Regions from separate parts of the Bacillus sp. WC2507 genome, predicted to be linked through region 2. Evidence: riboswitches for the same ligand, from Rfam matches in the RefSeq annotation. Region 2 holds a riboswitch; each other region holds the start of a gene.

Region 1 (10,889 bases), 2.6 Mb from region 2:
ATGTTATTCCAGTAACTGTGATTATTGTATTTTTAAATGCAATAGGCGTACTTAAAATGTTTGCATAATAAAAAGACGGAGAAATCTCCGTCTTTTTATTATGCTGTAGGTGTATTTAATAAACGATTATATGCTTTATAGGCTGTTACGACTGCTACGAATGATCCGATTAAAAATAATGCTGAACCACCAAATGTAAATAGCCGGCCAATATAAGTTTCTCTAGCCTCTTCGATTTTTTGTTGTAATTGCGTATTCATATGATTCACCTCGTAAAATATAGGCATTTAGTTGTAGTCTATGTGGAATGCCTATAGTGTGTGAAGTGGAAATAAAAAAACTCGGTATGCACCGAGTTTTTTTATAATCCGATATAAGGAGATGGATCAACTGCGTTTGTTTTGCCGACATTCCATTCTCCAAGGTGAAGTTCGAAGTGTAAATGCTGTCCGTATGATTGACCAGTGTTCCCCATAAATCCAAGTTGAGTTCCTTGTTTTACAGTTTGTCCATTAGATACAGAACGGCTACTCATATGAGCGTATACTGTTGTGTATGTTTTTCCGTTAATACGGTGAGATAAGTACACAACATTTCCGTAACTAGATGATAATTCTGAGCGAATAACAACGCCATCAGCAGCAGCAATAATTGGTACGGTTCCTGAAGCTGCGATATCGATTCCTTTATGGTTATCTATAGAGCGCACGCCAAACCCAGAAGTTTTTGATCCAGCTGCTGGCTTAATAAAGCCGCCAATATTTGTATCGTGTGGTGTTGGAGCTGCTTGAGCTTTTTGAGCAGATGTAGTAGCTTGTTTACGAGCTTCTTCTGCCTTGCGGGCTTCTTCAGCTTTACGAGCCTCTTCGGCACGTTTTTCTTCTTCAATTGCTTTTTGAACAGCTTGACGCTGGTTTTCTAAAATACCTTTGGATTCTTCTAATCCTTCAATCTCTGAATCTACTTTTGCTACTTTCGTATGTAGATCACTAATAAAGGTTTGCTGCTGTTGCTGATTCGTTTGCAACTCTTGTTGTTTTTGAACTAATTTCTGTTCGGATTCTTTTAATTGTTGCTCTTTTTTCTCAACAGCCTCTTTTTCAGTTGCTACAGCATTTTGGTCAGTTGTTTGCTTTTTCACAATATCTGTATCATTGTTTAAAATTAAACTTACAGAGTACATATTATCAACAAGATCTGCAATGTTTGTAGAATTTGTTAATACCTCTGTAATGATATTTGTACGAGGTTTTTCTTGCATAGATTGTAAACGTTGCTTAATAACTTCCTGACGCGTATCTATGTTTGTTTGTAATTGCTCTATATGTTTCTTTTTTTCAGCGATTACTTGTTGTGTTTTACTAATTTCTTTTTTTGTATCGTTTAATTCAGCTTCGTTTTTATTAATAGAAGTAGTTAGGTCGTCGATTTTCTTTTGTAATTCTTGAATTTCCTTTTCTATTTGTTCTTTCTCGGCTGATTTATTTTGTAAGTCATTTTGTTTTCCTTCTAATTCAGATTGAATATTAGATAATTTATCTTGATTCGTTTCAGCGTATGCGGGTGAAAGAAACGGAGAAACAAAAATCGTTCCTGCTGCTAAAACACTGAACGCTGTAAATTTCTTTTTCATGGTTGTCTGGCTCCTTTCCCTATGAATGTTATATATCATAAGAAGAAGGGTGTCTATCGTTGTAACCATAATGTAAAGAAAATTTTATAAAATTGCTAAGTTTTGTCGGAAATTATCGTCTTTTAACGATAATTTTCACGGTAGATGGATTTTTAAAATTCATGTAAAAAGGATGTATTATTTAATTTTCGTTGTAAAATAAAGGGAAAAATACATTTGTTTTATATAGTGAAATATTAGATGAGAATCCAATAAAACACTGATAAGGAATCGTTCTCATGTGAGGTTTTCTGACATGGGTTTTGTTTTTGTCAAGAAAATTATTTGCGTTCGGGCAAACTTATTTTGTTGTCAGATTTAAAATTTTGATTTATGATTTTTAACAGGGACAAAATGTAGTGAATTGTCGAATAATATGTAATACTCTTAATTTCATGTTTTTATAGAGATAGAATGAGAGATAGAGTGACACATCGAAGAGGGGGTTACAACAAATATGAAAAGAATAGGACTTGCATGGCAAATATTAATAGGACTTGCGCTTGGTATTGCAGTTGGGGCGATTTTCTTTGATAATCCAGCGGTTGTGAAATATTTACAACCAATTGGTGATATTTTCATCCGATTAATTAAAATGATCGTTGTACCAATTGTTGTAGCAAGTATTGTTGTTGGGGTTGCTGGTGTTGGCGATGTTAAAAAACTAGGCCGACTAGGCGGAAAAACAATTCTTTATTTTGAAATTATTACAACAATTGCAATTATTGTCGGTCTATTAATTGCGAATATTTTCCAACCGGGAAAAGGCGTAAATATGGATCAGTTAACGAAGACAGATATTTCAAAATATACACATACGACAGAGCAAGTGCAAAGTCATTCATTTGCAGATACATTTGTAAATATTGTTCCAACGAACATTATGAAGTCATTAGCTGACGGAGATATGCTTGCTATTATCTTCTTCTCTGTATTATTTGGTTTAGGTGTAGCAGCAATTGGTGAAAGAGGAAGACCGGTTCTTCAATTTTTCCAAGGTGTAGCTGATGCAATGTTTTATGTAACAAACCAAGTTATGAAATTTGCACCATTTGGTGTGTTTGCACTAATTGGTGTTACAGTTTCTACATTCGGTCTAGCTTCATTAATTCCATTAGGGAAATTACTTATTGTCGTATATGGAGCAATGATCTTCTTCGTCGTAGTTGTCTTAGGACTTACAGCGAAAATATTTGGAATTAATATTTTCCAATTCTTTAAGATTTTAAAAGACGAGCTGATCTTAGCATATTCTACAGCGAGTTCAGAAACAGTTTTACCGAAAATCATGGAGAAAATGGAGAAGTTCGGTTGTCCGAAAGCAATTACATCTTTCGTTATTCCGACAGGTTATTCATTTAACTTAGATGGATCAACTTTATATCAAGCAATTGCGGCTATTTTCTTAGCACAAATGTACGGTATTGATTTATCTATTACACAACAAATTACATTATTACTTGTATTAATGGTTACATCAAAAGGTATCGCAGGTGTACCAGGCGTATCATTCGTTGTATTATTAGCGACACTTGGTACAGTAGGTATTCCACCTGAAGGTTTAGCATTCATCGCTGGTATTGACCGTATTTTAGATATGGCTCGTACAGCAGTTAACGTTGTAGGAAACTCTTTAGCAGCTGTAGTTATGTCTAAGTGGGAAGGTCAATATGACGCTGAAAAAGGACAAGCTTATTTGAAAGAGATTTCTGAAAAAGGACAAGCGGCTTAATTATAATATGAACAAGCTCTCACATAATATGTGGGAGCTTTTCTGTATATAGAAGAGGAGTAGACGTAATGAAACGTAAATATGGTGACGGTTCTTCGTGGAAGCGACTAATAGAGAAGGATTATACGGTTAAGAAAATAGAAGAGGGAATGCTAGGAATACTGGAAATGAAAAAGGTGAAAGAACCAAGTTGTAAAGAATATGATGGTAAAGAACTTTGTATTGCAGCGGATCAGTATACGTGGATTCAATATTTCATAGACGGGAAAAACTTTGCGATTACGGCTATGTTAGATGATCAGAAAAAATTAGTGCAATATTATATCGATGTGGCGAAAGAATATGAAATAGACGACCGTGGTTTACCGTATTTTGATGATTTATATTTAGATGTAGTGTTATTAGCGAATGGTAAGATGTATGTACTAGATGAAGATGAGCTAGAGGGTGCTTATAAAAGTGGCGATGTTACAAAAGGAGAGTACGAGTTAGCTTGGTACACTACGAAATGGATAATAGCTGCAATAAAGAATAGTGAATTTTATTGGATTTCAATATTGGAAGAAGAAATCAAAAAGTTAAAATGATTGTTGTATTCAAATTTTTGCATAATTACCAAAAAAATCTATACAAAAAATAATTGACTTTTGTTTTGTAAGCGAGTAAAGTTAGGGAAGAAATTATTATTAAAAAATAAATATGAAACCTTCTTATAAAGAGAGGCGGAGGGACTGGCCCTACGATGCCTCGGCAGCGGACTCGATTTCAGAGTGCTGTGCCAAATCCAGCAAGCATGTGCTTGAAAGATGAGAAGAGTGTTTCTTATAGATGTATAAGACCTCTTCTCATTGGAAGAGGTCTTTTGTTATTCATTAGAAAAAGGTTGAAACTAGGGAGAGATGGTACTTTGAAAGAAACGAGAGGAAATGGTTTGGCTTTATTACCACTTGGAATATTTTTGGCGCTATTTATTGGTTCTGGAATTATTACAGGTGATTTCTATAAATTGCCGATACTTGTAGCGATTTCAATTGCTGTAGGAGTCGCTTTAGCAATGAATCGTAAAGAAAGTTTTAATGTAAAAGTGGAACGATTTGCTAAAGGTGCAGGGAACCCAGATATTATGATTATGGTTTTGATTTTTGTACTGGCGGGAGCGTTTTCTGAAACAGCAAAATGGATGGGCGGCGTTGATTCTACAGTTAACTTAGCGTTATCAATTTTACCGCAAGGATTTATCGTAGCTGGAATTTTTGTTATAGGGGCATTTATTTCATTAGCGATGGGAACTTCAATGGGAACAATTGCTGCATTAGCACCAATTGCTGTAGGTATTAGTGGGCAAACTGATATCTCAATTGCACTTACGATGGCTACTGTCGTAGGCGGAGCGATGTTTGGTGATAATTTATCATTTATTTCAGATACAACAATCGCAGCTGTACGTTCACAAGGAACAGAAATGAAAGATAAGTTTAAAACGAACTTTTTAATTGTATTACCAGCAGCTATTATTACAATTGTACTTTTAGTAATCGTCACTTTAGGAAGCGATACGCAGATTAAAGCGCATAGCTTTGACTGGATAAAGATTTTACCTTATGCAGGAGTACTTATTACAGCGCTACTTGGTTGGAATGTACTTATCGTGTTAACTGGTGGAACTGTACTATCTGGCGTTATCGGTCTTTTAGATGGAAGTTACACGTTAGAGAGTTTCTTTAAAAGTGTAACGACTGGAATGGGCGGTATGATGGAGTTAGTATTACTAGCTATTTTAATTGGCGGTATGGTCGAACTGATTCAATATAATGGTGGCATTCAATATTTAATGAATATTTTAACGCGTAACATTCGTTCAAAAAAAGGAGCAGAGTTTGGTATTGCTGGCTTAGTGAGTATGACGAATATGTGTACAGCGAATAATACAATTTCTATTATCTTTACAGGTCCACTTGCGAAAAATATTGCAGATCAATATGAAATTGATCCTCGTAAATCAGCGAGTGTATTAGATCTTTTCTCATGTTGTGTGCAAGGATTAATTCCGTATGGTGCGCAAATGTTAACGGCAGCAGGATTTGCGGCGTTATCTCCAATTGAATTGTTGCCATATGCGTTTTATCCAATCTTAGTTGGAGTATGTGGAATCATTTCTATATTAATTGGTTTCCCGAGGTTTTCTAAAGTAGCGGGAAAGAAAGAGTATCATAAAACAGCATAATGAATAGTAACGAAAGCCGTACAGAGAATATTCTCTGTACGGCTTTTTATGTGCGATAAAAGAGTAAAGCATCCGATCTTACCGCATGTTTTTACAAAAGGCTGAATGCAACTCGGTCTTAAGTCTGAGTCAAAAACGGTTCTTAAGCTCGTTATGGAAACATGAAAAAATAGTTAAGATAAGAGTATCAAATCGAAGGGAGGCAAGCACAAGATGAAACAATTTCTAGCGTTTATCGCGGCCGGTATTTTGGCTTTAATTGCTCTTGGTAGTCTTGCTGGTATTGTAGGATTCGCAATCGGAGCAGGAGTTGTGTACTGGAGCTATAAATCATTTGTGCGAGCTAAATCATTTTTTGGAAAGTTAGCTTGGGGTATTGTTGGTTTAATCGGTTTATCCATTGCACTTTCTCATTCCCCAGCACTAATCGGTATCGCAGCATTAGTAGTTTTATACTACGGATACCGTGAGTGGAAAAAAGAAAAAGATGTAGTTGTTGATTCTGCTCCAGAAAGTTCTAAACCATATAGTAACTTTGAAGATGAGTGGAACAAGTTAATGAAAAACTAATATAAAATAAATCAAATTTATAAAGTAGAAGAGAGGAAGATTATAATGAAACAATCTTTATTCGGACGTGTACGCGATGCAATTTTAGCAGATTTTCATAATGTGTTAGATGAGAAAGAAAGAAAAAATCCAATCGCTATGTTAAATCAATATTTACGAGATAGTGAGCGTGAAATAACAAAAATTGAGAAGTTAATTCAGCGCCATAAAACATTAAAATCTAATTTCGCTCGTGAGCTTGAGCAAGCACGTTATTTCGTTAATAAAAGATCAAAGCAAGCGATCATCGCACAAGAAGCAGGCGAACTACAACTGCATGAGCGTGCGTTAGAAGAAGTAGCTTATTATGAAGGGCAAGTAACTCGATTAGAAGAAATGTATGCAGGTGTTGTAGAGCAAATTGATGAGTTAGAGCGTCGTCTTGCTGAGATGAAAAATAAATTAAAAGAAATGCACGCGAAACGTATGGAATTAATGGCACGTGAAAATATGGCACATGCTAATCGCCGTATGAATACTGCGATGCATAAAATGGATGAAAATAATCCGTTCTTACGCTTTGAAGAAATTGAAGATCATATTCGCGATATAGAAACTCGTATGAATGAGGGGCATGAACGTGACACATTTGATATGAAGATTGCAAAGCTTGAGCGTGAAATGAAAGAAAAGAATGATGTATCGTTAACGAAAGAGTTAACAAAATAATAGTAGTATATTATAAAACAGGCTTATGATATAGTGATAGGAGAAAAGGTGTTGGAAAGCAATGCCTTTTCTTCTATGTATATGTGACAAGAAGGGGGGAGCTGAAATGAAGAAGCATTTTTCAAAAACACAATTAATGGGGATGCTCCTCATCATATTTGGATTTGGTCTATTTCTTGATATGATACTTGGACATTTTGAACCAGGTGGTCTCATTTTTGCATTTATTATGCTTATGTTTGGAAGGCATTATCGTAAAAAGAATCGTTATGTACGGGGAAATGTATTTTTATTTGTTGGTGGTATCGTATTATTATTCTTCTTATTTTCATCAGCAGCATTTGTTCTTGTCGTATTTGCTTGTTTAGCTTTAATTGGTTATCAACTGATTCAACAAGGGCATCAGCAAAAAGCAATGAAGGTTGAAATTAAAGAAAAAGGGATTATAGATGAAGAGAAGCAAATATATCGTACAGAACCATATTTAAAAAATATGTTTGTAGGTAATGTACGAATGATGGATCATATTTATGAACTTGAGGATATTAATGTTCAATATGGTGCTTGTGATGTTGAAATAGATTTAACAACTGCCATGATTCCAGAAGGAGAAACGGTAATTGTTATTCGAGGTGTAGTAGGTAATATTCGTTTATATGTGCCGTATGATATTGAACTGTCATTAAATCATTCTGTTATTGTCGGACGTGTGCTCCTGCCAGGACATGAGGAAACAGGGTTTAATCGCAATGTTACATTTAGAACAGAGCAGTATAAAGAAGCTCCTCGTCGTATTAAAATTATTTCTTCGCTTGTCGTAGGCGATACGGAAGTGAGGAAAGTATAATGAAGAAACAAAAAAATATTTCGTGGATGTATATTCGTTACTCTATGTTGTCCTCAGTTAGTATCGCACTTATTTGTACAATTGTATATGTATGGAAAAGTGAGCAACAAGTTTATGATTTATTATGGAAAGAATCCATCGCTTCTGTTCCAATTGGCTTGTTTATTATGACTACAAGTTTACTTATCGGGGGAATTGTAGGGTATGCAATCGGTTACTATATAGAGCAGCGTATACAAGGATTAAATACTTTTCTATTTGAAGTAGAGCGAGGGAATTTTCCGAGTGATGTTTCGTTTACTGCAGATGATGAATTTCATGAAGTGGAACGAAAAGTAATCGGTCTTGCTCGTCGATTAGAGGAGCAAGCTGGACTCTTTCAAAAAGTAACGAATGAACGAGCTCATTGGAATGAAGAGATGAGACAAGAAGCGATTTCCCAAGAAAGGCATCGATTGGCGAGGGAGCTGCATGATTCTGTAAGTCAGCAGCTTTTTGCAATGTCAATGATGATGTCGGCTATTAATGAACAAGTAGCTGAAATTCCAGAAACGACGACAAAGCAGTTGCAGCTCGTTGAAAATATGGTTGTAAATGCACAATCGGAAATGAGAGCATTGCTTCTTCATTTACGCCCTGTACAATTAGAAGGTAAGAAACTGACACAAGGTATAGAAGAATTATTGACGGAATTATCGCGAAAGCAACATATGAAAATTGAATGGCTAATCGAGCCAATAGAATTGAAAAAAGGTGTAGAAGATCATTTATTTCGTATTGTGCAAGAAGCTTTATCCAATACTTTACGACATGCGAAAGCGAAGAAAACGGAAGTACGTCTTCGGAAAATTGATCAATATGCAATTCTAAAAATCATTGATGATGGCGTTGGATTTGAAGTCGGAGTGAATAAGGCTGGTTCATATGGTTTAAGATCAATGCAAGAGCGTGTTCATGAAATTGGTGGGACATTAAAAGTACTTAGTTTCCCGGCTAAAGGGACGCAAATAGAAGTAAAAGTACCGATTATGATTGAGAGAGGGGGAGAATCATGATAAAAGTGTTACTTGTCGATGATCATGAAATGGTTCGAATGGGTGTATCAGCATATTTATCAACGCAGCCAGATATCGAAGTAGTTGGAGAAGCTGAAAATGGAAGAAAAGGTTCAGAGTTAGCACTGCAATTAAGACCAGATATTATTTTGATGGATCTTGTCATGGATGAGATGGATGGGGTTGAAGCAACACGTGCTATTATTCAGGAATGGCCAGAAGCGAAAATTGTAGTTGTAACGAGCTTTTTAGATGATGAGAAATTGTATCCTGTTATTGAGGCGGGAGCGACAAGTTATTTATTAAAAACATCAAGAGCGAGTGATATAGCAGACGCTGTACGAGCTACTTATGATGGAGAAACGGTATTAGAGCCAAAAGTTACTGGTAAAATGATGTCTCGTATGCGTCAGAAGAAAGAACAACCTTTGCATGAGGAGTTAACAGAAAGAGAGTCTGAAATTTTGTTATTAATTGCAGAGGGGAAAAGTAATCAAGAGATTGCAGATGAATTGTTTATAGCCCTCAAAACAGTAAAGACACATGTGAGTAATATTTTAAATAAGCTAAATGTAAGTGACCGGACACAGGCGGTTATTTATGCGTTTAGACATCAATTGACGAAATGATAAAGTGAAACTTTAATCAGTGGGGGGCTATCCCACTGATTATTAGTTTACGCCAAATCTTTTTATTGACGTTAATAAATGTAAGCGTTAACATTAAGTTGTTAACAGTACATACAAAGGGGAGAGAGTGTATGTTAGTTCAAACGATATTTGGCATGGATAAGTCTAAAAAATTAGGGGATTATGTGAACGCATTACAAGCGCTTTGTGAACAATATAATGTTGAAACAGATAAAATTGCAATTGTTGAGGCGACAGAAGAGTACTATTTATTCTTAGTAAAGCAAGAAGATTGCTATGATGTTGTTAAAGTAGAAACAGTGGATACAAATATCGAATATTATACGAAAGCGTATAAAATAAGCAGTTTTAATCATACTGCTTATCAAAAGTAAAAAACTCCCTTTCGGGAGTTTTTTTAGGATGCTTTTACTTCGCGGGAATCGGTTATTAAGGGAACTTTTTTCGCACCGCTTAACTTAGCGATTGTAAGGCCGATAATAGCCCCGGCTAATGAAGGTATTAGCCAGCCAATTCCTTCATTATATAAAGGGATAAATTCAAAATATGGTGTGATAAATGAAACTGAAATACCACCTTGTTTTAATCCGTCAAATACGCTTACGATTGCAGCCCCAATTAAAGCACCTACATAAACAGAGCGATATCCGCCGAAATATTTATGAAGTAACGATAGTAGAACAAGTACAATTGCAACTGGATATACAACAAGTAGAATTGGAACAGAGATGGCAATAATTTTCGTTAAACCTAAGTTGGCAACTAATAATCCTAATGCACAAATGATGCTCGCGAACGTTTTGTATGAAAATGTAGTCAATAATGTTGAGAAATATTGACTACATGCAGATACAAGTCCAACACATGTTGTTAAGCAAGCAAGTGTAACAATTAATGCTAGTAGAAGTAGGCCATATGGACCGAATAATTGTTGTACGATAACAGTGAGTAGCTGTCCTCCATTTTTAGCGTATCCGAGAGAGACGCTAGTCGCACCAAGCCAACCAAGTGCGCCATATACAAGTACGAGACCAGTAGCGGCAATAAGTCCCGCTTTTGCTGTTGCGATAGCGATGGATTTACGATCATTCACACCTTTAGAGCGAATTGCATTTACCACGATAATTCCAAATGCAAGTGCTGAAATTGTATCCATCGTTAAGTATCCTTCCATAAAACCTTTGAAGATTGGAGAAGTTTGATACGCTTGCATTGCTGGACCTGACTGCCCAAGTGGTGTAAATACACTTTTAACAAATAATAAGAAAATAGAGAGCAATAAAATAGGTGTTAATACATTTCCGATACGATCGACGAGCTTAGATGGATTTAAACTAAGCCAAAATACGATAGTAAAGAAGATGATTGTATATAAAAATAGTGCTAGGCTACTAGAGCGAATTGTTTCTGGTAAGAAAGAACTAACGCCCA
Region 2 (7,197 bases):
ACCTTTTTCGAAAAGGTAGTATATAGCCCCAAAATCGTTAAACCTAAAATATAATAGACAATATACCTAGAAATATACTTTGCATATTTGTTCCCCCCTTAATAAAAGATTCAGTTCGTGCACTATTAATATAAAGCTAGCTTACAGTTTTTTTCTCCTCATTTTTCAAAGACCATCTCATTAATACATATATACTTCCGTACAGAAATAAAGGCTCTAGCATTCCCCAATATGAGTTGTTCTTCCCTAATTCTTTAAATACAAACATAATGAATAGTGGTACGATAACAGCTAGTATTCCAATCCATCCAAGTATATACGCTTCACCTATTAACAGCACTAATAAAACCATTCCCGCTAGTATATAACTTTGCATAGTAGTTAATTGTAATACAGGTGTCCCATACCATTTATTCATAAACATTAATAATACTAGTAATAAAATTGGTAGCAATGCTGCTACATAAATAATGCTAAATTCTTTTATTTTACTCTTAAATGATGACATCTTAAAAGCAAAGATAATACCCACAATAGTAATCATTAAAACAATTGGGTACCCAATCAATTGTACATTCGTTAATGTAAATTCATGATTCGGACTTTCAAATAAAATATTTGTAAGTAACCAATATCCACCTATCCCAATTATCATTCCTAAAATAGTCTTTATACTCCCGCCTTTATCCTTCTCCATCTCTTTCGCTAATTCTTCCGCATACTCTTTTGGTGAATCACCAAATATATCACTTACCGTCTTTCCTTCTTGCTCTCCTTCTATTAAATGAAGCTCTGCATCTTCTATAAAGGCATCCACATCTTCTTCTTTCATTCCCTTTGTTATTAAATACACTTTCGTATCAATTAAAAACTTTTTCCCTTCTTTAGAAATCTTCATAATAATCCCTCCCTTATTAAACAGTTTCTCTTCTATTCGTCTTCATCATAATTTCAAGGAAAATTAAAATAAATAAACTTCCATATAAACATATAATTTGAAATAACATTGGCACGAGATCTTCAGATGTAAATGTTTTAAACACTAACATAATAGAAAGTGGAATAATTAAATATAAGTTTTTAAACCATCCTTCAACATACATATTTATCGCTACTGTGATAATAAAAATACCTCCAGCTAATATATAACTTTGCATTTCGGTGAATGTGAGCATTTTTGTAGGATATATCACATCTAATATACTAACAGCTCCTATTAAAAACATTGGCGCAATCATGACTAAAGACCACATAGAAAACCATGTTTTTGTAAATCTTGTTACGAAGGTCATTTTCCGAAGTAGAAAATTAGGACCCATTACAGCTACGATCAATGTAAAACTATAGCCAATGCACTGAATAAGTGAAATTTGTAAAACTCCGTTATTCACTATTAAGATGGAAGCAATAATCCAAAACGACACGATATTCATTACCGTAAATCCAATTTGCTTCCACGTTTCCTGTCTATCCCTTTCCATTACTTTTACAAGTTCATTTGCATATTCTTTCGGTGAGCTTCCGAAAATTTCTTCTACGCTTTTCCCATCACTCTCACCTTCTATTAAATGAAGTTCTGCGTCTTCGATAAAGCTTTCGATGTCACTTTCTTTCACACTCTTTGCCGCTAAAAATAATCTCATATCTAATAAAAACTTTCGTGCTTCACTGGATAGCATTATTTTTTTCTCCCCTTCCCCTCAAGTAGACGCTCTACACTACTTTGCATCGCTTCCCAGCGATCCATAAATTCATTAAGTGCTTCCTCGCCTTTTTCTGTTAATGTATAGTATTTTCGCTTTGGTCCAGATGGAGATTCCTTCATTACACTTGTTATTAATCCTTCCTTTTGCATTCGTATTAATAACGGATAAATACTTCCTTCACTTGCCATGGTAAAGCCATACTTCGCTAGCTTTTCACTCATTTCATAACCGTATATTTCACCTTCAGAAATAATAGCAAGTAAGCATCCTTCTAAAATCCCTTTCAGCATTTGACTTGTCGACATAACTCAAATCCTCCCACTATCTTGTTTTACAAGATAGACAAGCGTAAGTATCTTGCTTTACAAAATAGTATAGCAAGGACTATTTTGTAAAGCAAGATAGCTAGCGATATTTTTCCAAATCTTTGCAGGATTTTTATTATCCACTCTCTAAATAGAGCAATATGAGAACTTTATTACGAAAGGATGTTTTTCACCATGGTTACGAATCGAGTTGTTTTTTTAACAGGTGCTGCAAGTGGTATTGGTTATGAAATGGGAAACGCTTTTGCAAAAGAAGGTGCAAAAGTTGTTATTACCGATCGTCTTGAAGAACGTGCAATAGAAGCTGCTAACCAATTACAAAAAGAAGGCTATCAAGCTATCGGTTTAAAATGTGATGTTACATCTGAAGAAGAAGTTACAGCTGCAATTTCTCAAACAATTAATCATTTCGGTTCATTAGATATATTAATTAACAACGCAGGAATGCAACACGTGTCACCAATTGAAGATTTTCCAACCGAAAAGTTCGAACTACTTATTAAAATTATGCAAATCGCCCCTTTTATCGCAATTAAGCATGCTTTCCCAATTATGAAAAAGCAAAAATATGGTCGTATTATTAATGTAGCTTCCATTAATGGCCTCGTTGGATTCGCTGGAAAAGCTGCCTACAATAGCGCGAAACATGGCGTAATTGGATTAACAAAAGTTGCCGCTTTAGAAGGCGCTACTCACGGTATTACTGTAAATGCTCTTTGTCCTGGTTACGTCGATACCCCTCTTGTGCGTAATCAACTACAAGATTTAGCTACTACACGAAATGTACCACTTGAAAATGTTTTAGAAGATGTCATTTATCCACTTGTACCACAAAAACGCTTATTACAAGTACAAGAAATCGCGGATTATGCTATGTTTTTAGCAAGTGAAAAAGCTAAAGGGATAACTGGACAAGCTGTCGTTATCGATGGTGGTTATACTGCTCAATAAAGTGAAACTTTATTGAGTGGGGGTTTTCTTTATCCCCCACCTAACTTCTTTGCTTTCACTGAAGTTTAAGGTGGGGTCTTACTGCCCATTAATGCGGGATAAAAAATAAGGTTTGCTCACGAAGAGCAAACCTTATTTTTTATCCCGAGGATCGTCATACTGTAGTAATTGCCGCGGCAACTTTTCTATTGCAACAATTACCCCATCTAATTTACTTTCAATTCGATGGAGTAGATATAATGTTACAACAATGGGAAACCCTACATTACCTATCATTTTGATCCACTCTTCCATCTTTTTCGCCTCCTTTCATTATATAAATAAGAGAAAAGAACATATTTAGGCATAAAAAAACAAGCTATTATGTATTAGCTTGTTTTTTCAAACAATGATGCAATTTCTCGCTTATAATCCCCACGTATAATTCCTTTTTCAGTAATAATACCTGTAATTAATTCATTAGGTGTTACGTCAAATGCAGGATTATAAACATCAGTTCCAATTGGCGCCACTTGTTTCCCAAAAATTTTCGTAACTTCTGTTTCATCTCTTTCTTCAATAACAATTTCTGCACCTGTTTGTTTCGTAATATCAAACGTAGATAACGGAGCTGCAACGTAGAACGGGATATCGAAATACTTTGCTAATATCGCTAAATTCATTGTTCCGATTTTATTTGCTGTATCTCCATTTGCAACAATTCGGTCCGCCCCTACAATAATCGCGTTTATTTCTTTCGTTTGAATAGCATGCGCTGCCGTATTATCTGTAATAAGTGTTACATCAATATCTGCCTGTTTTAATTCCCAGGTCGTTAAACGTCCGCCTTGTAAAACAGGTCTCGTTTCACACGCATACGCATGTAAATGTACACCTTTTTCTTTCCCAATATAAAACGGTGCTAATGCAGTACCATATCTAGCAGTTGCAATACTGCCAGCGTTACAAATTGTTAAAATATTATTCCCGTCTTTAAAGCATGTTAATGCATGTTCTCCAATACTCCGGCATACCGCTTCATCTTCTTGCTGAATGAGAAGCGCTTCTTCTTCTAATATTTTTTGTGCTTCTTTTATTGTAGTAATATCTTGAATAGATTCTCTCATACGATCGATTGCCCAAAATAAATTGACTGCTGTCGGACGTGATGTTCCTAAATAATTACAATCTCTATTAAACTTCTTTTGAAATTCTTCCATATGTACAGTGTTATATTTTTTGGATGCAAGCGCCAAGCCAAATGCAGCTACAATTCCAATTGCAGGTGCTCCTCGCACTTCTAACATGACAATACTCTTCCATACCTCTTCAATCGTCGTTAATGTTTTATATTCTGTGCTATGCGGCAACTTTGTTTGATTTAATACTGCAATAGCATCCCCTTTCCAACTGACAGACCTCGGAATAGTAACAATTGTACTCATGCTTTTATCCCTCCAGAAACCGTCTGTTGAAATAATGTTCGGAACAGTTGAATATCAGCACTCTTAGATTCATATTTTATTAGTTCTTTACCTAAGGATAGCGCTTGTTTCTTAGCTTGAATTCTCGCTTCTTTATTTGCTATTTCATCTAAATCAGCTACATGTGCTAAGCCAATTGTTCTACGGATAAGCTCACATCCGGCAAATCCGACAGCATCCGTAAAAATATTTTGCAAAATAATTGGTAGCCATTGCTTTTCTTTCGTATATGCCTCTACACCTTCTCCAATCCATAACCTCGTAAAAGTTTCTACAAAATAACTCCACGTCTTCTCTATATGGAAAAATAGCAAATTTCTCTGTTCTTCTTCTCTAGATAGAGCATTTAATAATAGATTTGCAATAAATTGACCAAGATCAAATCCAAATGGGCCATATGTTGCAAATTCCGGATCAATCACTTTCGTTTCAGAAGGTGATGAAAAAATACTACCAGTATGTAAATCACCGTGAATAAGCGCTTCTTTTCTCGTTAAAAATTTATATTTATATTGCGCGACTTTTAACTTTAAAGTTTTGTCACTCCACAATTCATCAACCGCTAGTTGTAACTCCGGCTCATAATCATTCGTATCGTAATGACCGAACGGATCTGTAAACACTAAATCTTCTGTAATCTTACAAAGGTCTGGGTTTACAAATGTACCTTCTAGTACCCTTTTCTCTTCTGACTGCAAACCGAAATCTGAGGTGTAAAATAAAACATGTGCTAGAAAACGACCGATATGCTGAGATAAAAGTGGGTACTCTTCTCCGCCTATCAATCCCCTTCTTGTAATTGTTAACCTTGATAAGTCTTCTATGACTGTTACCGCTAACTCTTCATCATGACTGTACACTACCGGAACATAATCTGGTACATACTTCGCAAAGATTTGCAGTGCCTTGCTTTCAATCGTTGCTCTTTTTATAGACAATGGCCAGCTCTCACCAACTACTTTCGCATATGGCAATGCTTGTTTTAATATAATAGACTTCTCTCCATCATCTAATTTGAACACGTAATTTAAATTTCCATCTCCAATTTCATGACAAACTACATTTGCTTTCTTTTCAAAATAACCGTGTTCTTTTGCATATTGTATAGCTGTTGTTTCAGTTAATGAATAATATCCCATCGTCTTCTCCCCCTTTTAAATTCAGAGGTTTTTCTAACACAGAAAAACCTCTTTCCACTAAGAAAGAGGTTTGAAGTTTATCTTCTCCCCTCTTATCTGCCAGAAAGTAAACTTTCTGCTGGAATTAGCACCGTGCCTTTTGGCGTAAATAAACGCCCCATTTCACAATGGTATTACGGTCGGTTGCTGGGCTTCATCGGGCCAAATCCCTCCACCTGCTCTTGATAAGAGTTGTATAATTTTTTGAATTTTTAACTTTATGTTGAAGACTATACCAAGAATAAAAATCACTTGTCAACATTTTATTTGTATAATTCTGGACGACGATCTGCAAAAACCGGAATTCCTTTGCGTACTTCTTTAATTTTCTCGAATGTAAGCTCTCCAAATAAAATTGATTCTTCTTCATTCGCTTCCACAACAACTTCGCCCCAAGGATCGACAATTAAAGAATGACCGGCAAACTCATTATTCGGATCCTTTCCTGCCCTATTACATGCAACAACATAACACTGATTTTCGACTGCTCTTGCTTGCAATAACAAACGCCAATGTGCTAAACGAACTAATGGCCATTCTGCTACAACAAATAAAACCTTTGCACCTTTAGCAGTATGAACACGCATCCACTCTGGGAAACGAATGTCATAACAAATTGTGCCGGCGCACTCAACATCATCTAGCTTAAATTCACCTGTACTATTTCCAGCGATTAAATATTTATGTTCATCCATAAGCTGAAATAAATGAACTTTACTATATTCATTGACTAGTTCTCCTTCCTTGTTTACTACATACATTGTATTTGTAACACCTTGCTCTGCTTGCTTCGCTATAGACCCACCGACAATATGTACACCATATTGCTTCGACCATTCTTTCAGCTTTTCTTTCGTTTGCAATCCATCCCTATCTGCAATTTCAGAAAGTCTTGTTAAATCATATCCTGTTGTCCATAGTTCTGGTAAGACGATAACATCTGGTCTTTCCTTCATCGCTTCGCTTATTTTACTTTTAGCGTTCTCAATATTTTTTTCTACATCTCCAAAGACAATATCCATTTGAATACATGCGACTTTCATTTTGTCAGCCCCATTCATAATTTTTTCTTTACAAAATACTGGAAAGATTATATCATTTGTCACTAGAATTGTAACAACTTTCAAAAGAGGTGGAAAGTATGAAATTATTTCAACCTTCTGAGATAGTAACATCATTGCCAACACAATTTTTCGCTTCACTTGTTGCAAAAGTTAACAAAGTCGTTGCAGCTGGTCACGATGTTATTAATCTAGGTCAAGGTAATCCAGATCAACCAACACCGCAGCATATCGTAAAAGCTTTACAAAATGCTGCTGAAAAGACCGTTCATCATAAATATCCGCCATTTCGCGGACACGAAAGCTTAAAAGAAGCCGTGGCAACATTCTATCAACGTGAATATGATGTAGTAGTAAATCCAAAAACAGAAGTTGCTATTTTGTTTGGCGGAAAGGCTGGATTAGTAGAGTTACCAGTTTGTTTTACAAACCCTGGTGATACTATTCTTGTTCCAGATCCAGGCTATCCAGATTATTTATCAGGAGTTGCTTTAGCAAAAGCACAATTTGAA
Region 3 (13,254 bases), 210 kb from region 2:
TTATACGCAGGATGAAAAAAAGTCGTTTCAAGCGAGATGGAAGCGAGATATTTTATATCGAATTGGGAAATTATTTGAGCTAATAGCATTGCAGGGAAAGACATTTCTCAGCATAGTAGAGCAATCACCTCCGCTCTATCTACTTTGTGATGAAGTGGTATGTTCATGGAATGAAAAAGGGAAAGTAATGAGGAAATTATTAGCTGATATGGAAAGAAAAGAAGAAGGTATATTTGAAGGCGTACAGTTCAAATATACGGAAAAAGAGTGGTCTTATATCGTTTCTGACACAAAACAACCGAAATTTTTAGTGTATTCGCATGCTAGAAACCCAGTAATAGCAAGGGAAAACATGAAAAATCTTATAGAAAAAATTAGACAATATCAAAAGGTGTAGAATTTTTATTTTAAAAGTGGTATTATAGTATAGTCTGATTTAAGTTATTAGTACTGGAGGGAAATAAGAATGCGTGTGAATATTACTCTAGCATGTACAGAATGCGGAGATCGTAACTATATCTCAAAGAAAAACAAACGTAACAACGCTGAGCGTATCGAGCTTAAAAAGTATTGCAAGCGTGACAAGAAGTCTACGTTACACCGTGAAACAAAGTAAGCAGTAGGAATATTTTCCTACTGTTTCTTTTTTTATTCGATTCCTCTGTTAAAAGTGATACACTATCATCGTAGAGCAAAGTATCACTGTGAGGGGGAAAATGTGTGAGAGAAGAGAAACTACGTTTACGTAAACAAATAATAGAGCACATGAATTCTTTATCAGAAGAACGATATACAACTTTATCAGAGCAAATTGCATTTTCGTTGTATGCGCAAAAAGAGTGGGCTGAAGCTAAAACAATTGGAATCACTCTCTCAATGGAAAATGAAGTGAATACATATCCTATTATCGAAAAAGCTTGGGAAGAGGGAAAGAAAGTTGTTGTTCCGAAGTGTAATAAAGGAACACGAACAATGTCCTTCCGGCACATTAGTAATTTTGATCAATTAGAAACAGTGTATATGAATTTACGTGAACCAATTCCAGCGCTTACGGAAGAAGTGAATGCAGATGAAATTGATCTTCAAATCGTGCCAGGCGTAGCTTATACAGAGCGAGGAGAGCGGATTGGATATGGCGGTGGCTATTATGATCGTTATCTCGTGCATTATAAAGGGAAAACGCTATCATTAGCTTATAGTTTTCAAATGGTAAAGCATATTCCAGTAGAGCCGTTTGATAAAAATGTAGAAAAAATTATTACAGAAAAAGGAACAATGGTTAAAAATGGGCTTGTATAGACAAATAAAAATTGACGAGACTTTTTCTTCTTGATTATAATAAAATATGTGAACGTTTTCTTATTATAGTTTTTTATAGTAAGTGAGCATAGAGGGTGATGAAATGGTATCTATTTATGATATTCAGCAATTGCTAAAGAAATTTGGTACGATTATTTATACGGGAGATCGAATTGCAGATTTACAATTAATGCAAGATGAATTGCGTGAATTAAATCAATCACAGCTAATCGATCCACAAGACTATCAAACAGCTTTATTTTTATTGAAGCAAGAAATTCAAAAAGAGCTAAATAAGAATTAGATAAAGGTAGGTAAGCAACATGGAAGAGAAATGGTTAGTTGGTGTTGACCTTGGTGGTACAACGATTAAATTAGCATTTATTAATGTGTACGGTGAAATTTTACATAAGTGGGAAATCCCTACGAATACAAATGAGCAAGGAAAACATATTACGCTTGATGTAGCGAAAGCGATTGATAAAAAGTTAGAAGAGTTAGGTGAATTAAAAAGTAAGTTAATTGGTATTGGTATGGGAGCTCCTGGTCCTGTACACGTGGCGTCTGGAATGATATATGAAGCTGTTAACTTAGGATGGAAAAACTATCCGTTAAAAGATTTATTAGAAGTAGAAACAGGATTACCTGTTGTTATTGATAATGATGCAAACTTAGCAGCACTTGGTGAAATGTGGAAAGGTGCTGGTGAAGGAGCAAAAGATTTAATTTGTATGACACTTGGCACTGGTGTTGGTGGCGGTGTAATTGCCAATGGTGAGATTGTACACGGCGTAAGCGGTGCTGCTGGTGAGATTGGACACATTACAGTAGTTACAGAGAATGCTTTTCCATGTAATTGCGGGAAGTCTGGTTGCCTAGAAACTGTAGCATCTGCAACGGGTATTGTACGTGTTGCTATGCAAAAAATACAAGAGACTGATAAAGAGAGTATGCTACGTTCTATGTTAGCAGAAGAAGGGCGTATTACATCAAAAGACGTATTTGAAGCACATGGACAAGGTGATGAACTAGCAGGCGAAGTAGTAGAAAAAGTAGCTTCTTATTTAGGATTAGCTGTAGCGAACCTTTCTAGCACGTTGAACCCAGAGAAAATTGTTATTGGTGGCGGCGTTTCTAAAGCTGGAGATGCACTATTAGAACCAATTCAACGTTATTTCGAGCAATATGCTTTCTCACGTGCTGTAAAGAGCACGAAGCTAGCTATTGCAACACTTGGTAATGACGCAGGTGTTATCGGAGGAGCTTGGCTTGTAAAAAAGCACAAATACGAAGTGAAGATGATATAAGTTATGAACTATGAAAAGAGGAAGGGGAAACCCTTCCTCTTTTTGTGTGAAATCTTGATGAAGAATAACATGTAAATGAATTAAGCTGCCGGTGGGTACCCGTTATATAGAACAGTCATGATCGTAAACCATCCGAAAACGAGTACAGTTGCAATTGCAAAGCCGCTCGCGAAAAAGTTCTTTTCACGAAGTGTTCTAAGCGTAGCAAATACAGCTAACAGAGTGACAAGCGTAAAAATAATAACAAGGCCCATACAATATCCTCCTCTGTCTACCCATTCCTTAATATGAGTTTTTGGAATATTTACTCTTTTATATTGTACATGTTTTAAAAATGATTGTCGAGATAGCATCCTTTCTTTTCCTAAGAGAAAAAAATGTTGTATCATTGAAAGTAAGTTTAATAATTGGAGGAGATTTTCATATGAAATGGACACAAATGCCGTTAGGCCCATTACAAACGAATGCTTATATTTTAACGAATGATCAAAATGAGTGTATTATCTTTGACCCTGGTCACGAAGGAGAGAAGCTCGTTACATATTTACAAGAAGCGCAGTTAAAGCCACTAGCTGTTTTATTAACCCATGCTCACTTTGATCATATTGGTGCTGTTGACGCGGTAAGAGACGCTTTCCATATTCCTGTGTACGTACATAAAGAAGAAGAAGATTGGTTAGGCGATGCAACTGTAAATGGCTCTCAAATTTTTATGATGAATCGCAGCATTACAGCAAAACCAGCAGATCATATTATTGATGCAGAAGGTACATTAGCAATTGGTTCATTTAATTTTGAGGTTTTTGAGACGCCAGGACATTCTCCAGGCAGTATTTCTTATTATTGTAAAGAGGCGAATGCTGTATTTTCTGGAGATGTATTGTTCCAAATGAGTATCGGAAGAACTGATTTACCTGGTGGGAGCTTTGCTGAATTAATTGGAAGTATTGAAGAAAAATTATTTGTATTACCTGATGAAACAGCAGTGCTATGTGGACATGGTCCAGAAACAAGCATTGGTTTTGAAAAAGAAAATAATCCATTTTTACAGTAAGGAGTCATTATGGGGATGGAGCTTATTTTAAAAGAATGGATGGCGAAAGAGAAGGATTATTCAATTTCATATAGTACGTATATGAACCTCGTATTGTATACAGAGGGACATGGTTATTATATGAAGGAACGTGAGAAAATTGGAAGACAAGGGGATTTTTTTACAAGTAGTAACGTATCCTCTGTTTTTGCAAAAACATTTGCTAAGTTTTTTATTCGTCTTGTTGAAAATGGTGAAGTTGCTCCGAATATTTGTGAGATTGGTGGGGGAACAGGAAAGTTTGCCTATGATGTTTTACAAGAATGGAAGCAATTGTCTCCAGAAACCTTTATTGATTTAAACTATTCATTGATTGAAATGAGCCCTTTTCATAGAAAATTACAGCAGAAAAATCTTTGTTCGTTTTCTAATGTGGCATATTATACGTCGCATAGTGAAATGGGGGAATCATTCGAAGGAATTCTTTTTTCGAATGAGTTATTTGATGCATTTCCTGTTGAAGTAATTCAGAAGAGAAATGGAATATTGTATGAAGTACGTGTTACATACACAGAAGAGGGGAAACTTGCAGAAGTATGTAGACCGTTACATAAAAGCATCGGTCGATACTTATTGAAATATAATATTCACCTTGTTGAAGGTCAGCGTTTTGAAGTGTCGATTGCGATGGAAGAATATATAAAAGAAATTGCGAAATGGTTTCAACGAGGTGTATGTATTACAGTTGATTATGGATACACAAAAGAAGAATGGATGCATCCTGCACATCAAGAAGGAAGCTTACGAGGGTATTATGAGCATAAGTTAATCCGTAATCCTTTAGCACATCCAGGTGAAATGGATCTTACTACTCATATTCATTGGGACGAACTAAAAGAGATGTTTAGCCTGCAAGGTATGCAGACAGTATGGCATAAGAAGCAAGCTGAGTTTTTGTTAGCAGCAGGAATATTAGATCAGCTTACCGATCATCAGGATAGGAATCCTTTTTCTGAAACTCAAAAACAAAATCGTGCAGTTCGTTCGATGATTTTGAGCGGAGGATTAGGGAGTGCATTTGATGTTGTTATACATACGAAACATATGCAACAGTTACACTTAGATCGGTATTTGAAACTATAAAAAAACAAGACACAGCATATTTCTGTGTCTTGTTTTTTAATACGACTTATGTAGCATCATATATTTCCTCTCATGATATATATTTATATTAAAGATATGAGATGAAAAATATAAAATACGTCCTTTTTTCTCTGTTTATGAGTCCCTAACCTAATAATACGCGAACGAGTTGAATAATTGTCTCGTTTTCTACTTTGTAATAGATTTCCAATCCTTTTCTTTCACTTGAAACGATTTTAGCGCTTTTTAACTTTGCTAAATGCTGTGAAATTGTAGATTGTGGCATGTTTAAGCCAGTGTACATTGTAGAAACATTGCTTGGACCACGTTCAATTAATCCTTTTACAATACATAAGCGAACAGGATGAGCAAGTACTTTCAATAATTCTGCATTGCTTTCATATAGTTCAATTTCTTTTTGAAAGGTTTCTAACATGTTCTTTTCCACCTCCGTGTGAGCTGTTATACCATACTATACATACCAAAAAATCAAAGAAAAGAAAACAGTTGTTGCAGAAAAAAAGTCCTAAAGTAAAGAAATTGTAAGAAAAGAGACCCTGATGTAAATAAAGTAGATGATTTAGCACGGTTTTGTAAAATGACATTTTTGGGTGAAAATTTAGATGCGTTTTAAAAATTGAAAGATATAGATATATTTGTAACACAATCTTACCATGATTTTCTTATTCTTTCAAATGAATATACAAAATTTTTAAAATAATATGACAAAGGAATTATAATGATATATATAGAATATAAAACAGGTTAAAAGAAAAGAAGCTGAATGTAATCAGCTCCTTTATGGTGAAAATGAAATGTTTGAGTATAGCTGATAAATCTTAGAATTGCCAAGTCATTAGTTATGTATTCTAGCATTCATCGTTCATCAACTTTAAAAATCTACGGTTCCATATATTCTCATAAAAATCAATTGTCTCTTTTGCGGACATAAATGGATTATGTAACGTAGAGGTTGTTTTCTGTACCATGAAGTTTTCGTATCCTAGTCCATGGGCAAATTTAATTGTAGCATCCATGCAGTACTCTGTTTGGGCACCACAAAACTCAATACGATGTACAGATAATTGATCTAAAATCTCTTTTAAGTTTGTTTTATAAAATGAATTGGCATGTGTTTTTCTTACAAAAAAATCTTGTTCTTGAACATCTAAATCAGCATGAATAGCCCAAAGTTCTTTTTCGGGTACTAAATCATCATCGCAATGTTGAACGAAAAGAATTGGTTTATTTGTTTTTCTGTATGAAGAAATTCTTTTATTTACTTTTGTAAGTAAATTTTGTAAATCAAATAAATGCTCTTCGCTATAACATACTCCATTTTGTAAATCGATAACGATTAAAACATCTGCACAAGTATCCATTATTTTTGCCCCTTTTTTACTTCTTAATATATCAATTAATTCATTACTTGGAAATAGATGGTGCTCTGTCGTTTTTTATGAACTATACGAAAAGTGAAAAATATACTTAACAGCATAAAAAAGAAGATATGATAACTTAATTTCATATCTTCTATTCTCTCTATGCATTTACAGGTTCTTCTACATAAGAAAGGGCATTTTCAAAATCGGATATTAAATCGTCAACATTTTCAAGGCCGACGGATAACCGAAGTAATGAATTAGAAATCCCTCTTTCATCACGAGCTTCTTGTGACAATGCTGCATGTGACATTTTAGCTGGGTAGGAAAGAATCGATTCGACAGCACCTAAACTAACCGCAAAGACAGGTAATTTTACTTTTGATAGAAATTGGCGGAGTGCGTCTTCTGATTGTAAAGTGAAAGATAGGACAGCTCCGGCTGATGTAGCTTGAGATTGTTGAATATTAAATCCAAGATGTGATTGTAAGCCAGGATAATAGACATTTTGAACTTTAGCGTGCTCTTGTAAATAGTGTGCAATTTTATTGGCGTTTGCAGCTGAATGCTCAAGACGTACATGCAATGTTTTTAGACCACGAAGCACGAGAGAACAATCTTGAGGGCCTAAAATAGCGCCGAATGCATTTTGTAAAAATCCAAGTTTTTGAGCGAGTTCGGCATCTTTTACAACCGCTAATCCGGCAGTAACATCACTATGACCAGCAATGAATTTTGTGGCACTATGAAGAACGACATCGGCGCCAAGGTCAAGTGGCTTCTGGAATAGTGGTGTCAAAAATGTATTATCAACAAAAGTAAGGGCGTCAATAGATTTTGCAAGTTTAGAAACAGCACGAATATCTGTCACTTTTAAAAGCGGATTAGAGGGTGTTTCCACATAAAAGAGTTTTGTATTTGGCTTAATGTTTTGCTTTATTTCTTCTAAATTAGTCATATCAACAAATGTATGGGAAACACCGTAACGGGAGAGAACTTCAGTTATAATTCGATAAGTGCCTCCGTATACGTCTTCTGAAATGAGTACGTGATCACCTTGTGAAAGAAGGAGGAATGCAGTAGAAATCGCTGCAATCCCTGATGCGAAGGCAAATCCTTTTGTTCCGCCTTCTAATAAAGCAATGATATCTTCAAGAGCTTCACGAGTTGGATTACCAGATCGGCTATAGTCATATTTTCCGAACGTATCTACATCAAACTGGTGGAATGTTGATGTATTATAGATGGGAACGTTAACAGCTCCTGTTTGCGAGTCATGTTTATATTGGTTGTGCAGTAAGAGTGTATCTATAGAATAACTCATATTCTTACACCTTCTTTTACAAGTTTAATGGCTTGCTGTAAGTCTTGAATTAAATCGTTACTATTTTCAATGCCAACGGAAAATCGCAGAAGACGATTACATACACCGTTTGCTGTTCTGATTTCTTCAGGAATATCAGCGTGTGTTTGCGTTGCTGGATATGTCATTAAACTTTCAACACCACCAAGACTTTCAGCGAATGTAATTAAGGATAAAGATTGTAAGAATGGATTGATCCATGTTTCATCTTTCAGACGAAATGAGATCATGCCGCCTCTTCCAGGATAAAATACATCTGTCACCCCGTCTTCATCATTTAAATAAGCGACAACTGCTTTTGCATTTTCTTCATGTTGTCTCATACGAAGCGCTAACGTTTTCATACCACGAATTAATAGCCATGAGTCAAATGGGCTTAAGACCGCACCAGAGGCATTATGATAATGAGCGATTTCCTCACAAAGTTCCTTACCTTTTGCAACGACAAGTCCGCTTAGGACATCGTTATGTCCTCCTAAATATTTTGTTGCGCTATGAAGTACAATGTCAGCACCTTCTGTTAATGGTTGCTGTATATAAGGTGTGTAGAATGTGTTGTCTACAATAAGAAGTAGTCCGTGTCTTTTCGCTACAGTTGCGACAGCGGCAATATCAGTAACTTGCATTAATGGATTAGTCGGAGTTTCTATGAAAATAGCCTTTGTTTCAATTGTGATAGACTGCTCAATTTGTTTAATAGATTGTGTATTTACGTATCTACATCGAACGTTCCACTTTTTTTCGTGCTCAGAAAATAATCGATAAGTGCCCCCGTATAAATCTTCGGATACAATAAGTTCATCTCCGGAACGGAATAGGGAAAGGACAAGGAGAACAGCTGCCATCCCTGAACTACAGGCATAACCTTGTTCACCGTATTCTAAATCTGCGATTGCCTGTTCTAAAAGGCCGCGAGTTGGATTGCCAGTTCGTGAGTAGTCAAAGCCAGTAGATTTGCCAATTCCTTCATGACGATAAGCAGTTGAGAAATAAACAGGTGGATTAACAGTTCCTGTTGTAGTTTCGCTCCGGTTTCCGATTTGTGCTAGTTTTGTTTCGATAGTTGACATGTGAAAATTCCTCCCTTTTAAATTAACAATTAAGTGAATGTAAAATAAAAAAAGCCTTCTAAGAAGAAGGCTTTCGGTTTGAATAGAGTCTTCTTCTCATCTGTCAAATCTTTCACAATTTGCTGGAATTAGCACCTTATTAACAAATGTTAATGGTTGCTGAGGCGTCGTAGGGCCAGTCCCTCTACCTCTCTAGATAAGAATGTTCGTATGAAATTTTATTATGTTTTTAACTTTACAACAAAAGATAATTGAATTGCAACTTTATTTTAAATAATTTTTATTTTTCCGCAAGTGTCATTGACTTTTGCATTTGTGCGTGCTAAATTTATTAAAAAATTAGCAAACATTGTTAAAAGGGGAACGCATTTCCTTTTAGCTACATAAATAAAATAATAAAGACAACTCTTATTGAGAGCGGTGGAGGGAAAGGCCCTGTGAAACCCGGCAACCTTCAAACGAAATGTTTGAAACGGTGCTAATACCTGCAAAACGAATGTTTTGCATAATAAGAGGAGGAACAATTATGTCCCCCTCTTCAAAGTGAAGAGGGGGTTTTTATATTGATAGAAATGAGGGAGATTTGTGAAATTACTAGATTTATTGTCAAAAGGAATTGTAATAGGTGACGGTGCGGTTGGGACGTTATTACATTCACATGGTTTGCAAAGTAGTTTTGAAGAATTGAATATATCTGATCCAGATTTAATTATATCGATTCATAAGCAATATGTAGCTGCTGGGGCAGATGTGATTCAAACAAATACGTACGGAGCAAATGAAGCAAAATTACGTATGTATGGTTTAGAAAATCAAGTTACTGAAATTAATAGAGCGGCAGTAAAACTGGCGAAAGCATCTGTTACCGACAAAAATGCAATTTTAGGAACAATTGGCGGTATGAAACATATCGGAGCTGTTACGACAACTGATATGGAGCGAGAATTTATGTTGTTGGAACAGGCAAGTGCATTATTAGAAGAACAGGTTGATGGACTGCTATTAGAGACTTTCTATGATGAGTTTGAATTACTTCATGCTGTTCAGGTGTTACGAAAACAAACGAATATTCCAATTGTAGCTCAATTAGCGTTACATGAGGCAGGTACGACTCAAAATGGAAATGATGTAAATGAAATATTAAAACAGCTATTAGATTACGGTGCAAATGTTGTTGGATTGAACTGCCAACTAGGGCCACTTCATATGACGGAAGCTTTTAAAATGATATCGATTCCTCAAAATGGCTACTTGTCAGCATATCCAAATGCAGGTCTTCCAAATTATGTGGAGGGACGTTACGTATATGAAGGAAGTCCGGCTTATTTCGAAGCGATGACACCGAAATTTATTGAGCAAGGTATTCGGTTATTGGGTGGTTGTTGTGGCACGACTCCAGAACATATTGAAAGTATGAAACGTGCTACTCTAAATGTTACGCCTGTAATAGAAAAGGATACGATTCAAAGACCAAAAGTAGTTCATACACATGAGAAACGTTCAAAAGCTCATGTCACTTTAGCAGAGAAAGCAAAAAAACAAACGACAGTAGTAGTGGAATTAGATCCACCGAAAACGTTAGATACGCAGCGGTTTTTTGAAGGCGCAAGAGCATTGAAAAGAGCTGGAGCAGATGCTATTACTCTAGCAGATAATTCATTAGCATCGCCTCGCATCTCGAATATGGCAATGGGAGCATTATTAACGAAGCATGATATTCCAGTATTGACGCATTTAACGTGTAGAGATCATAACGTCATCGGACTACAATCTCATTTACTAGGCCTATCAGCGTTAGGTATGGAAGAAGTGTTAGCTTTAACTGGTGATCCAGCACGTGTTGGTGATTTTCCAGGTGCCACTTCTGTATATGATTTGTCCTCTATTGAGCTCATTAAAATGATTAAAGAAATGAATGATGGGCGCTCTATTTTAGGGAAATCAATAGGTCCAGCAACAAGATTTTCAGTGGGAGGTGCGTTTAACCCGCATGTAAGACATTTAAAAGCAGCGGTTAAGCGAATGGAACGGAAAATAGATGCTGGAGCAGAATATTTCTTAACTCAGCCGATTTACGATGTCGCGTTAATGGAAGAAGTGTATGAAGCGACAAAACATTTGGAACAACCGCTTTTTATTGGGATTATGCCATTAATAAGTAAACGGAATGCAGATTTTCTTCATTTTGAGGTGCCAGGAATTACGCTACCTGAAGAAATAAGGGAGAGAATGGATGGACATGAAACGAAAGAGGCAGCAATTGAGGAAGGAATTCGCATTTCACAAGAACTAATTGATGCGGCGATGAAATATTTTAACGGCATTTATCTTATTACACCATTTCTAAAATATGAAATTACAGAACACCTTGTTAAATATGTGAGAGAAAAGCAAGAAGTGAAAGAAGGTATTAATTGATGAAACGTATAGAAGAAAAATTACAAAATAACATCTTAATATTAGATGGTGCAATGGGGACAATGATCCAGCAAGAGGACTTAACTGCGGAAGATTTCGGAGGAGAAGAGTACGAAGGCTGTAATGAATATTTAGTAGAAACAAGGCCTGATGTCATTTTAAAGATTCATAAAGCTTATATTGAAGCTGGTGCGGATATTATTGAAACAAATACATTTGGGGCGACGAATATTGTATTAAATGATTATGAGTTGTCTCATTTAGATGAGGAACTAAATGAGAAAGCAGCACGTTTAGCAAAGCAAGCTGTTATAGAAAGCGGGAAGGAAGTATATGTTGCGGGAGCAATGGGGCCGACAACGAAAGCGATTAGTGTTACTGGTGGTGTGACGTTTGAAGAATTAATTGAAGCCTATACACGGCAGGCAAGAGGATTATTGAATGGAGAAGTTGATGTATTACTCGTTGAGACGAGTCAAGATATGCGTAATGTGAAGGCAGCTTATATTGGAATTCAAGCAGCTTTTGATGAACTAAATACAATTGTTCCTATTATGATTTCGGGAACGATTGAACCGATGGGAACGACTCTGGCTGGGCAAACAATTGAGGCTTTTTACTTATCGATAGAACATATGAAGCCGTTATCGGTTGGGTTAAACTGTGCGACTGGTCCGGAGTTTATGAGAGACCATATTCGTTCACTATCTGATTTATCGGAGTGTTACATTTCTTGTTATCCAAATGCAGGCCTTCCTGATGAAGATGGACATTATCATGAATCTCCATCTTCTCTCGCCGAAAAAGTGAAGCGATTTGCCGAAGAAGGATGGGTTAATATTATCGGTGGTTGTTGTGGCACAACACCAGAACATATAAAAGCAATGAAATCCGCGTTAGCGTCTCTGAAGCCGCGTGAACACCGTGAACGAGATGGACATGGTGTTAGTGGATTAGAGGCACTACAATATGATGATTCTATGAGGCCGTTATTTGTTGGAGAAAGAACAAACGTTATTGGATCACGTAAATTTAAACGATTAGTAGCAGAAGGGAAATTTGAAGAGGCTGCTGAAGTCGCAAGAGCGCAAGTGAAGAAAAATGCTCATATTATTGATATTTGTATGGCAGACCCGGACCGGGATGAAATAGAAGATATGGAAAATTTCTTGGCAGAAGTTACAAAAGTATTAAAAGTACCAATTATGATTGATTCAACAGATGAAAATGTGATGGAGAGAGCTCTTACTTATATTCAAGGAAAAGCTGTTATCAATTCAATTAATTTAGAAGATGGAGAAGAACGATTTAAAAAAGTGACACCTCTTCTCCAAAAATATGGTGCCGCTATTGTTGTAGGAACAATTGATGAAGAAGGTATGGCAGTAAGTGCGGAAAGAAAACTCGAAATTGCGAAAAGAAGTTATGAATTATTGACGACGAAATATGGTATACGCCCGTCAGATATTATTTTTGATGCACTTGTATTTCCTGTAGGTACAGGTGATGAAGAATATATTGGCTCGGCGGCAGCGACGATAGAAGGAATTCGCCTTATTAAAGAAGCATTACCAGAGTGTTTAACGATTTTAGGTGTAAGTAACATATCATTTGGTTTACCACCAGCTGGACGCGAAGTATTAAATTCCGTCTTTTTATATCATGCAACGAAAGCTGGATTAGATTACGCGATTGTGAATACTGAAAAATTAGAGCGCTATGCGTCAATTACGGAAGAAGAAAAACGTCTTGCAGATGCATTGCTTTTTGAAACGACGCAAGAGACGTTAGAAGAATTTACAAATTTTTATCGCGCGGCAAAAAAGAAAGATGTCGTTATCCAAGAAACATTAACTATTGATGAAAGGCTGGCAAATTACATTGTAGAAGGTACGAAACAAGGGCTACAAGAAGATTTAAGCCTCGCACTTACAGAAGGAAGAAAACCTTTGGATATTATTAATGGCCCACTTATGACAGGAATGGATGAGGTGGGAAGATTATTTAATAATAATGAGCTTATCGTTGCTGAAGTATTGCAAAGTGCTGAAAGTATGAAAGCTGCCGTAAGTTATTTAGAGACATATATGGAATCTAGCGATAGTGCGAAAAAAGGGAAAGTATTATTAGCAACTGTGAAAGGTGACGTACATGATATTGGGAAAAACCTCGTTGAAATTATTTTATCGAATAACGGATATGAGATTATTAATTTAGGAATCAATGTTCGCTCGGATCG

What was found. A riboswitch is a leader RNA that binds a small molecule or an ion and turns the genes downstream of it on or off. The one in region 2 is predicted to bind S-adenosylmethionine.
Region 1: it holds a riboswitch for S-adenosylmethionine, as region 2 does, so the genes downstream of both, ACUN28_RS22205 (Na+/H+ antiporter NhaC family protein) here and mtnK (S-methyl-5-thioribose kinase) in region 2, are expected to answer to the same signal.
Region 3: it holds a riboswitch for S-adenosylmethionine, as region 2 does, so the genes downstream of both, ACUN28_RS07780 (bifunctional homocysteine S-methyltransferase/methylenetetrahydrofolate reductase) here and mtnK (S-methyl-5-thioribose kinase) in region 2, are expected to answer to the same signal.

The regions. Positions count from the first base shown of each region.
Region 1 covers NZ_JBQXPN010000001.1:4,211,966-4,222,854, reverse strand. The annotation lists gene ACUN28_RS22230 (sodium-dependent transporter) at 1-68, shown strand, start outside; gene ACUN28_RS22225 (hypothetical protein) at 99-260, opposite strand; gene ACUN28_RS22220 (murein hydrolase activator EnvC family protein) at 362-1,633, opposite strand; gene gltP (glutamate/aspartate:proton symporter GltP) at 2,130-3,404, shown strand; gene ACUN28_RS22210 (DUF402 domain-containing protein) at 3,473-3,991, shown strand; SAM riboswitch class I at 4,112-4,217, shown strand; gene ACUN28_RS22205 (Na+/H+ antiporter NhaC family protein) at 4,312-5,628, shown strand; gene ACUN28_RS22200 (lmo0954 family membrane protein) at 5,842-6,198, shown strand; gene ACUN28_RS22195 (PspA/IM30 family protein) at 6,244-6,906, shown strand; gene liaF (cell wall-active antibiotics response protein LiaF) at 7,013-7,753, shown strand; gene ACUN28_RS22185 (sensor histidine kinase) at 7,753-8,808, shown strand; gene ACUN28_RS22180 (response regulator) at 8,805-9,437, shown strand; gene ACUN28_RS22175 (DUF3922 domain-containing protein) at 9,536-9,832, shown strand; gene brnQ3 (branched-chain amino acid transport system II carrier protein BrnQ3) at 9,856-10,889, opposite strand, start outside.
Region 2 covers NZ_JBQXPN010000001.1:1,660,733-1,667,929, reverse strand. The annotation lists partial or broken gene ACUN28_RS09025 (DNA-binding protein) at 1-85, opposite strand, end outside; gene ACUN28_RS09020 (DUF1129 domain-containing protein) at 137-898, opposite strand; gene ACUN28_RS09015 (DUF1129 domain-containing protein) at 915-1,679, opposite strand; gene ACUN28_RS09010 (PadR family transcriptional regulator) at 1,679-2,011, opposite strand; gene ACUN28_RS09005 (3-hydroxybutyrate dehydrogenase) at 2,207-2,983, shown strand; gene ACUN28_RS09000 (YvrJ family protein) at 3,116-3,277, opposite strand; gene mtnA (S-methyl-5-thioribose-1-phosphate isomerase) at 3,352-4,407, opposite strand; gene mtnK (S-methyl-5-thioribose kinase) at 4,404-5,585, opposite strand; SAM riboswitch class I at 5,675-5,816, opposite strand; gene ACUN28_RS08985 (carbon-nitrogen family hydrolase) at 5,888-6,751, opposite strand; gene ACUN28_RS08980 (pyridoxal phosphate-dependent aminotransferase) at 6,766-7,197, shown strand, end outside.
Region 3 covers NZ_JBQXPN010000001.1:1,444,139-1,457,392, forward strand. The annotation lists gene ACUN28_RS07720 (sugar phosphate nucleotidyltransferase) at 1-397, shown strand, start outside; gene rpmG (50S ribosomal protein L33) at 467-616, shown strand; gene ACUN28_RS07730 (5-formyltetrahydrofolate cyclo-ligase) at 721-1,299, shown strand; gene ACUN28_RS07735 (YqgQ family protein) at 1,403-1,603, shown strand; gene glcK (glucokinase) at 1,623-2,606, shown strand; gene ACUN28_RS07745 (DUF2759 domain-containing protein) at 2,687-2,860, opposite strand; gene ACUN28_RS07750 (MBL fold metallo-hydrolase) at 3,031-3,660, shown strand; gene ACUN28_RS07755 (class I SAM-dependent methyltransferase) at 3,670-4,782, shown strand; gene ACUN28_RS07760 (ArsR/SmtB family transcription factor) at 4,928-5,218, opposite strand; gene ACUN28_RS07765 (cysteine hydrolase family protein) at 5,652-6,164, opposite strand; gene metC (cystathionine beta-lyase) at 6,325-7,488, opposite strand; gene metI (cystathionine gamma-synthase/O-acetylhomoserine thiolyase) at 7,485-8,597, opposite strand; SAM riboswitch class I at 8,691-8,800, opposite strand; SAM riboswitch class I at 9,003-9,112, shown strand; gene ACUN28_RS07780 (bifunctional homocysteine S-methyltransferase/methylenetetrahydrofolate reductase) at 9,183-11,015, shown strand; gene metH (methionine synthase) at 11,015-13,254, shown strand, end outside.